Regions from separate parts of the Xanthobacter sp. AM11 genome, predicted to be linked through region 1. Evidence: riboswitches for the same ligand, from Rfam matches in the RefSeq annotation. Region 1 holds a riboswitch; the other holds the start of a gene.
What was found. Region 1 has a riboswitch for thiamine pyrophosphate ahead of thiO (glycine oxidase ThiO). Riboswitches for the same ligand answer to the same signal wherever they lie in the genome.
Positions count from the first base shown of each region.

Region 2: another riboswitch for thiamine pyrophosphate. It lies ahead of thiC (phosphomethylpyrimidine synthase ThiC); the one in region 1 lies ahead of thiO (glycine oxidase ThiO).

Region 1 is NZ_JBLAOA010000001.1:1,240,728-1,245,133, forward strand. Features, by position in the region: gene sppA (signal peptide peptidase SppA) at 70-1,041, opposite strand; gene ACI7BZ_RS05890 (NUDIX domain-containing protein) at 1,163-1,636, opposite strand; gene ACI7BZ_RS05895 (glutathione S-transferase family protein) at 1,758-2,381, opposite strand; TPP riboswitch at 2,525-2,624, shown strand; gene thiO (glycine oxidase ThiO) at 2,613-3,818, shown strand; gene thiS (sulfur carrier protein ThiS) at 3,824-4,057, shown strand; gene ACI7BZ_RS05910 (thiazole synthase) at 4,177-4,406, shown strand, end outside.
Region 2 is NZ_JBLAOA010000001.1:3,915,156-3,919,561, reverse strand. Features, by position in the region: gene thiC (phosphomethylpyrimidine synthase ThiC) at 320-2,191, opposite strand; TPP riboswitch at 2,274-2,407, opposite strand; gene ACI7BZ_RS17970 (thymidylate synthase) at 2,615-3,409, shown strand; gene ACI7BZ_RS17965 (tellurite resistance TerB family protein) at 3,565-4,406, shown strand, end outside.

The DNA.
Region 1 (4,406 bases):
CGCCGGGTCCGGTGGATGCGCCTTTTCTTATGACGATTCCGTCATTTACGGCCCCTTGTCGAGCCCTTTTCACCCGCCGTCGCGAGGGTGCCAGAGGGCTAGAAGGCCGTCAAGCTGGGCCCGGTCCATCGCGCCCTTCGCCGCACCGGTGAGCACGGCGGCCGCCTGCGGGAAGCCCAGGGCGCTGACCGCGGCATGGACCGAGCCGAGCAGCCAGCCGAATTCGTCCCCGGGCTGGTCGGTCTTCCAGGCGCGCACCTTCAGGTCGGCCGGCACGCCCTTTTCGCGGGCGAGCCAGGCGCGGGCGGTGCGCTCGTCGCCAAGCTCGTCCACCAGTTGAAGTTCAAGCCCCAGATGGCCGGTGAACACCCGCCCGTCCGCCACGGCGGCGAGCTTGGCGTCGGAGAGCTTGCGCCGCTCGCCCACCAGCCCCTTGAACCAGGCGTAGCTGTCCACCACCAGCGCATCCACCGCGGCCCGGGCTTCCGGCGAGGTGGGGCTGTAGGGGTTGGGCGAGGCCTTCAGCGGCGAGGACTTGATGTCCTCCACGGTGACGCCGACGGTCTTCAGCAGTTCGGTGATGTTCGGGTATTGATAGATCACACCGATGGAGCCCACGAGGGCGTTGCGGCGGGCGATGATATGGTCGGCGCCCAGCGCCGCCACATAGGCGCCGGATGCGGCGACGCCTTCCACCACCGCCACCACCGGCTTCTTGGCGGCGAGGCGCCGCAGGGCGTCGTAGAGCTGCTCCGATCCGGTCACGGTGCCGCCGGGGCTGTCGATGGAGAGGATGACGGCACTGGCCCGCGAGCGGCCGATCTCCTCCAGCATCTCCACCCGCTCGCGATCGTTGCGGATGAGGCCGCCGATGGTGACGCGCGCCACATGGGGCATGGAGGCGGGAATGGAGCGGCCGATGACGGCCACCGCCCCCACGGCGAGGGCCGCGATCACGCCCAGCACGCCCAAGGTCCGCCAGAAGGTCACCTTCCGGCGCAGGCGGCGGCGTTCGACGATCTGGTCGGCGTCGAGCGACATGGGGCTTCTCCTCCTCGCGCCCGGCCCCGGGGGACGGGGCGGGCGAACCGCGGGACTTAAGCGGGCCGGAGGCCGCTTGGCAAGGCTGGGCGCTCCGGCACGGCGTCTGCGCCCGGCCGCATCACCAGTGGTGGCTGCGCGGCGCGCCCTCGCGCCATTCGCTCAGCCGGCGGCGGGTGGCGGGCGTCAGGTCTTCGGGCAAAGCGTCGAAGGTGAAGAACTCTGCAGCGACTATCTCCAGGTTGCGCTCCGGCCGCGGGCCGATCACGAGCGGTCCGGCCTGGAACAGCGCCACATGGTCGCGCCCACCCACCTGCGGATTGAAATAGAGCCCCACGAGGGACAATCCGCCCTCCGGCCCCCCCGCCACCTCCACGTTGGTCTCCTCGCGCAACTCCCGGTGGGCCGCCTCGATGGCGGTTTCGCCGAGGTCCACCCCGCCGCCGGGCAGGTGCCAGCCGGAAACATAGGTATGGCGCACCAGCAGCAGCCGCCCGGCGTCGTCGCAGGCGAGGACGCGGACGCCGAGGGTCATGCCGTGCCGGACACGGCGCACGATATTGAGCAGCGAAAGCATGGCGCAAGCATAGCGCAAGCCGAAGGCCTGCGCGCGCCGTCACGGTGTGGGGGCGGGTCCCCGATTGCAGGTGCGGCTGTGGCGGAACGCCTCTCCCGCAGGTGAGGGTCCTAACGGGGCCGGGCCGCACCCGGCGGTGTCACACCGGGGCCGGCGCCGGCGGGGCGCCTTCCCGCGCCTCGATGTCCTGCGCGCGGCGGAAGGCCGGGCGGGCGGTGCAGCGCTCCACATAGGCGGCCATGGCGGGCGTGGGCGTAACCACCTTGAGCAGGTGGATGCCGTACCAGATGTCGGTTCCCAGCATCACGTCGGCGGCGCTGAAGTCCGTGCCCAGCAGCCAGGGGCCGGTGGCAAGCGCCTGGTCCACCACCTCCATCACGCGGTCGTAACTGCCCCAGCCGGCGGAGGCGCGCGGCAAGGCGATACCGGTCATCTTCTGCACGAAGGCGGGCTCCATGCACGCCGCCGAGAAGAACAGCCAGTGCAGGTAACGGCCGCGGGCCGGGTCGTCGATGGCGGGCGCGAGGCGGGCGGCGGGGGCAAGGTCGGCCACATAGGTGCAAATGGCCGCACTCTCGGCAAGCTGCGCCGCGCCGTGGGTCAGGGCCGGCACCTTGCCCATGGGGTTGATGCGGCGGAAGGCGGGATCGTCCTGGGCGCCGGAGCGGATGTCGATGAAGACCCGCTCGTAGGTCAGGCCGGATTCCTCCAGCATCCACAGGGCTCGGAAGGCCCGTGACCGTGGCGCCCAGTAGAGTTTCATCGCCATTCTCCCGCGCATGATGCGGGGCAAGGCTCCGGCCAATCCGGTGGCTGCGTCGTCCCTCATTTGGGGGAGGCGCCGGGCCCGGGTGGATCGCATGCCGGCGAAGGGCCTTGCGATCCGGCGTGGGGCATGGATAATACCAAGACGGCCTGGGGTGCCACGCATCATGCGCGGCTGAGATCACACCCATCGAACCTGTCTGGGTCATGCCAGCGTAGGGAGATGCCGATGAGCGAGAGCTTGTCGAACGTTACATCATCGTCGGGTCCTTCCTCGTCAGCCGGCGCGCCGCCGGGCGGGTCGCGGCCACGCGTCGCCATCGTCGGCGGCGGGGTCATCGGGCTGGCGCTGGCCTGGCGTCTTGCCCGCGCCGGCTGCCCGGTGGACCTGTTCGACGCCGGCGAGACCGGCCAAGGCGCCAGCAGGGCCGCCGCCGGAATGCTGGCGGCCTGCGCGGAGGCGGAGCCGGGCGAGGAGGGGCTGATGGCCCTCAACCGCGCCAGCCAGGCCCTGTGGCCGCAATTCGCCGCCGAGATGGAGGCGCAGACCGGCCTTGCGGTGGACCTGCGCACCGAAGGCACGCTCACCATCGCGCTTACCGCCGACGATCTCGCCCGCCTGAAGCACCTGCACGCGCTGCAGACCAGCCTGGGCCTTCCGGTGGAGTGGCTCGGCGCCGCCGAGGTGCGCCGGCGCGAGCCTTACCTCTCGCCGCGCCTCGCCGGGGCGGTCCTCACCCCCGAGGATCACCAGGTGGACAACCGCAAGGTGGCGGTGGCGCTGAAGGCGGCGGCGCTCGCGGCCGGCGCGCGGCTGCACGAGCACTGCCCCGTCACCCGCGTGGAGACCCAGGGCGCCCGCGTGCGCGGCGTGGTGGCGGGCGGCGCCTTGCATGACGCCGACCAGGTGGTGCTTGCCGCCGGCGCCTGGAGCCGCGGCATCGACATTTCCCCCGCGGCGCCGCTGCCGGTGCGCCCCATCAAGGGGCAGATGCTGGCCCTGCGCATGGACCCTGCCGCGCCCATCCTCTCCCATGTCCTGTGGGCGCCGGGGGCCTATCTGGTGCCGCGCCGCGACGGGCGCCTCATCATCGGCGCCACGACCGAGGAGAAGGGCTTCGACACCGACCTCACCGCCGGCGGCCAGCTGGCGCTGCTCACCAATGCGTGGCGCGCCCTGCCGACGCTGGAGGAATTGTCCATCGTGGAGCAATGGGTGGGTTTCCGCCCGGGCAGCCGGGACGACGCCCCAATCCTTGGCCCCAGCGCGCAGGTGGAGGGGCTGGTCTATGCCACCGGCCACCACCGCAACGGCATTCTCCTGCTGCCGGTGACCACGCAGGTGATCGCCGATCTGGTGCTGGAGGGACGCATGGCGCCGGTGGCCGTGCCGTTCGGCGCGGCGCGCTTCCAGCCGCGTGCGGCGGCGGAGTGAGGCCGGTGGAGGCGACAGCCGGCAGCCCGGGCGGGGTCGATCTGAAGGTGAACGGCGCCGCCGAGCGACACGCCGTCGCCACGGTGGCCGATCTGCTGCGGGCCAAGGGGCTGGACCCCGGGCGCAAGGGCATGGCGGTGGCGGTCAACGGCGCGGTGGCCCCCCGCCGCACCTGGGCCGAGGCGCCGCTTTCCGCCGGCGACGCCGTGGAGATCATCGAGGCCAAGCAGGGCGGTTAGCGCCCTGCAATGCCGACAAAGCAGGGCGGTTAGCGTCCTGCAACTGCAACAGGCGAAGCGGGTCGGGCCTGCCTTCGCGAACCCCTGAGGGTGCCGCACCGGTGCCGGGAAGACAGTCCATGAACGCAAATGCCGATCCCCTCGTCATCGCCGGGCGGACGTTCCGCTCGCGCCTGTTCCTCGGCACGGCCGGCTACCCCAACCAGAAGGCCTTCCTCGACGCCCTTGAGGCGTCCGGCTCGGAAATGGCCACCGCCTCCATCCGCCGCATCAGCCTCGCCGGCTATGAGGAGAGCCTGACGGACCTGCTGGCCGGGCGCGTTCACATCCTGCCCAACACCGCCGGCTG
Region 2 (4,406 bases), 2.7 Mb from region 1:
TCGCAAGCGGATCGGATAACGCGTTCTCTATCCTTAAATGAGAGGGCGATTCACCGATCAAATTGAGTCAATTTGATCGGATCGCGCTCTAGAGCACGCGCCGATCAGCTTGCATCGCAAGCGGATCGGATAACGCGTTCTCTATCCTTAAGTGAGAGGGCGATTCACCGATCAAATTGAGTCAATTTGATCGGATCGCGCTCTGGCGGCGCGGGACCGCCGCCACTCGGCGCGGCCCGCCATGACGGTGGGCGACAAGAAAAGGGGCGGCCTGATGCCGCCCCTCGTTACCTTATCGGGCCGCGAAACGGTGTTCCGCTTACTCCGCGGCCGCGGGCGGCTCCGCCACGTCGGGGGCGGGGGTGTAGATGAGGCCGCCGCCCTCGCGGAACTTCTGCGCCATCTGGGCCATGCCGGCCGAGGCGAGGTTGTCGGCCTGGGCGCGGGCGATGTCGCCAGCCTCCACCTTCAGCTCCTGCGAGATCTTCATGGAGCAGAATTTCGGCCCGCACATGGAGCAGAAATGCGCCACCTTGGCGCCCTCGGCGGGAAGCGTCTCGTCGTGGAAGCGCTCGGCCGTCTCCGGGTCCAGCGACAGCGCGAACTGGTCGCGCCAGCGGAAGGAGAAGCGGGCCCGGGAGAGCGCATCGTCGCGGAGGCGCGCGGCCGGGTGGCCCTTGGCAAGGTCCGCCGCATGGGCGGCGATCTTGTAGGAGATGACGCCGGCCTTCACGTCGTCGCGGTCGGGCAGGCCCAGATGCTCCTTGGGCGTGACGTAGCAGAGCATGGCCGTGCCGAACCAGCCGATCATGGCCGCGCCGATGGCGGACGAGATGTGGTCGTAGCCGGGGGAGATGTCCGTCACCAGCGGGCCGAGGGTGTAGAAGGGCGCCTCGTGGCAGATCTTGAGCTGCTTCTCCACATTCTCGCGGATGAGGTGGAGCGGCACGTGGCCGGGACCCTCGATCATCACCTGGCAATCATACTTCCAGGCAATCTCCGTGAGCTCGCCAAGGGTCTCAAGCTCGGCAAACTGCGCGGCGTCGTTGGCATCGGCGATGGAGCCGGGGCGCAGGCCGTCGCCCAAAGAGAAGGCCACGTCATATTGGGCGAGGATCTCGCACAGCTCCTCGAAATTCTCGTAGAGGAAGCTCTCCTTGTGGTGGGCGAGGCACCATTTGGCCATGATGGAGCCGCCGCGCGAGACGATGCCGGTGACGCGGTTGGCGGTGAGCGGAACGTAGGCGAGGCGCACGCCGGCATGCACCGTCATGTAGTCCACGCCCTGCTCGGCCTGCTCGATCACCGTGTCGCGGAAGATCTCCCAGGTGAGGTCCTCGGCGACGCCGCCCACCTTCTCCAGCGCCTGGTACATCGGCACGGTGCCGATGGGCACCGGGGCGTTGCGCATGATCCATTCGCGGATGGTGTGGATGTTCTTGCCCGTGGACAGGTCCATCACCGTGTCGGCGCCCCAGCGGGTGGCCCACACCAATTTGTCCACCTCCTCCGCCACGCCGGAGGTGACGGCGGAATTGCCGATGTTGGCGTTGATCTTCACCAGGAAGTTCCGGCCGATGGCCATCGGCTCGGTTTCGGGGTGGTTGATGTTGTTGGGGATGATGGCGCGGCCGCGCGCCACTTCCTGGCGCACGAATTCGGGGGTGATGTCGGCGGGAATCACCGCGCCGAGGCCCATGGCCTGGTGGTGCGGGTGGGCGCCGCCATTGGCGCGGGCGAGATTCTCGCGCGCCGCCACATATTCCATCTCGGCGGTGATGATGCCGGCCCGCGCATAGGCCATCTGGGTCGGACGCTTGCCCGGCTTGGCGCGCAGCGGGCGGCGGCCGGAAAGGTCGAACTGGGGCAGGGAGGAGGACTGGCCCTCCTTCAGGCCGTTGTCCTCCGGCTTCACCGCGCGCCCGTCCACTTCCTCCACGTCGCCGCGTTCGGCGATCCATCGCGCGCGCAGCTGCGGCAGGCCGCGGGTAAGGTCGATGACGGCTTGCGGATCGGTATAGGGGCCGGAGGTGTCATAGACCCTCAGCGGCTTCTCGTCCGGCGTGGACAGGCAGATCTCGCGCATGGCCACCTGCACGTCCGGGCGGGTGGCGGTGACGAACACCTTGCGCGAATGGGGCAGGGGGCCGGTGGTGACCTTCAGAGAGGACGTCGAGGCTTCGTCCAGCATGCGGTTCTCCGTTCAGCTTGCGCTTTCAACGAGAGCCGGGAATCGAGCTTAGGAGACGGGTGCGGCTCGGCCCTGAAGTGCCGGGGCGCACGGGTTCCGATCCCTTCGCCGGTATGACCCGGATCAGGTTCGAAGGGTCATCGCGGTGTCGCGGGCCGTGATGGCGCAGGACGTTGCGAAATCTCAGCCCCTTCCGGGGCCCCCCTTGGAACGGATCGAGTGTGGTGTATACCAGCGGCTCCTGTCAACGCTGCGGTGCAGCAGGTCTCCCGCACCGCTGCATGTGGATGGCTGGCGCACGGCCCATGGCGGGCGCGCCGCGCGGGGGATAGAGTGTCGGCGAAAGAGCGCGGGGCGGCGAAGGTCCGCCACCAGGTCCGCGCCGCAGCCGTGACGCTGCAGGAAAGACGCCGCAGGAGAGACATGGAAGCCTATCACCAGCTTCTCCGCCGCATCCTGGAGGAGGGCGTCCGCAAGGACGACCGCACCGGCACCGGCACGCTCAGCGTGTTCGGCCACCAGATGCGCTTCCGGCTGGACGAGGGGTTTCCCCTCGTCACCACCAAGAAGCTGCACCTGAAATCCATCGTCCATGAGCTGCTGTGGTTCCTGGCCGGCGACACCAACATCGCCTACCTGAAGGAAAACGGCGTCTCCATCTGGGACGAGTGGGCCGACGCCAAGGGCGACCTCGGGCCGGTCTACGGCCACCAGTGGCGCTCCTGGCCCACCCCGGAGGGCGGGGTGATCGACCAGATTGCGCAGGTGGTTTCCGACATCCGCCGCAACCCCGATTCGCGCCGGCTCATCGTCACCGCCTGGAATCCGGCGGACGTGCCGAAAATGGCGCTGCCGCCCTGCCACTGCCTGTTCCAGTTCGCGGTGCTGGACGGCCGGCTCTCCTGCCAGCTCTACCAGCGCTCGGCGGATGTGTTCCTGGGCGTGCCGTTCAATATCGCCTCCTATGCGCTGCTCACCCACATGGTGGCGCAGGCGACCGGGCTGAAGGTGGGCGATTTCGTCCACACCCTGGGCGACGCGCATCTCTACCTCAACCACCTGGACCAGGCGCGCGCGCAACTGGCCCGGGCGCCGCGGCGGCTGCCGGTGCTGAAGCTCGCCCCGGGCGTCAGCGACATCTTCGCCTTCCGCTACGAGGACATCGCCATCGAGGGATACGACCCCCACCCGCACATCAAGGCCCCCGTGGCCGTGTGAGCCCCCGCACCCGGGCGCGGCCGTCACGGGCCGGACTTGAACGTCTGGTTGTCTCGGACGGCACGGCGGTCCGGGCGGTGGGGCTGAGGGGTTCGCGCACGGTGCGCGGCATCAATCCGAAAGCCAGGAACGCTTCGGTTTCAGGGGAGGATCTCATGGCGGACGCAGGTAGCCTTCTGGGTCAATTGCTGGGCGCGGCGCTGAGCGGGGGAAGCGTGCGGGGCGGCCAGTCCGGTGCCGGCGGCGGGGCGCTGGGCGACCTTCTCGGCCAGGTGCTGGCCGGCGGCGGACAGCAGCCGGCGGGCCAGGCCGCGCCGGGCGGCGGCCTTCCCGGTGGTCTTGGTGACCTTCTGGGCCAGGTGCTCGGCGGCGCGGGCCAACCCCGTGGCGGCGCGGCCGGCGGGGCGGCAGGCGGCCTTCCCGGCGGCCTCGGCGACCTTCTCGGGCAGATTCTCGGCGGCGGCGCTCCCGGTGGCGGAAGCATCGGCGGCGGCACCCTCGGCGGCAGCCAGGCGGGCGGCGGCCTCGGAGATCTGGCGCAGGACGCCCTGGGCGGGCCGGCCGGCGGCGCGCAGCCCAGCCCCTTCCCCGCACCGGCCCCCGCGCCGGCCCCCGCACCCGCGCCGCAGGCCGGGCCGAAGCCCACCACCCAGCCCAGCGGCGGCAACGACCTGGTGAAATACGGCGGCCTCGCCGTCATCGGCATGCTGGCCTTCAACGCCTTCCGCAAGTGGCAGGCGCAGGGTGGGCAGGGCCGCGCGGCCTTCACCTCCGGCACGCCCGATGCCACCGGCTTCACTCCCACGCAGGCGCCCGGCGGGGCGGATGCCTTTTCCGGCGTGCTGCTGGCGGCCATGGCCGGCGCGGCGCAGGCGGACGGCCAGCTGGACCAGGACGAGCTGAACCGCATCACCGGCGGCATGGCGCGCATGGGCGTGCCGGCGCAGGAGCGCGACGCGCTCATCACCTTCCTGGCCACGCCGGTGGACCCGCAGCA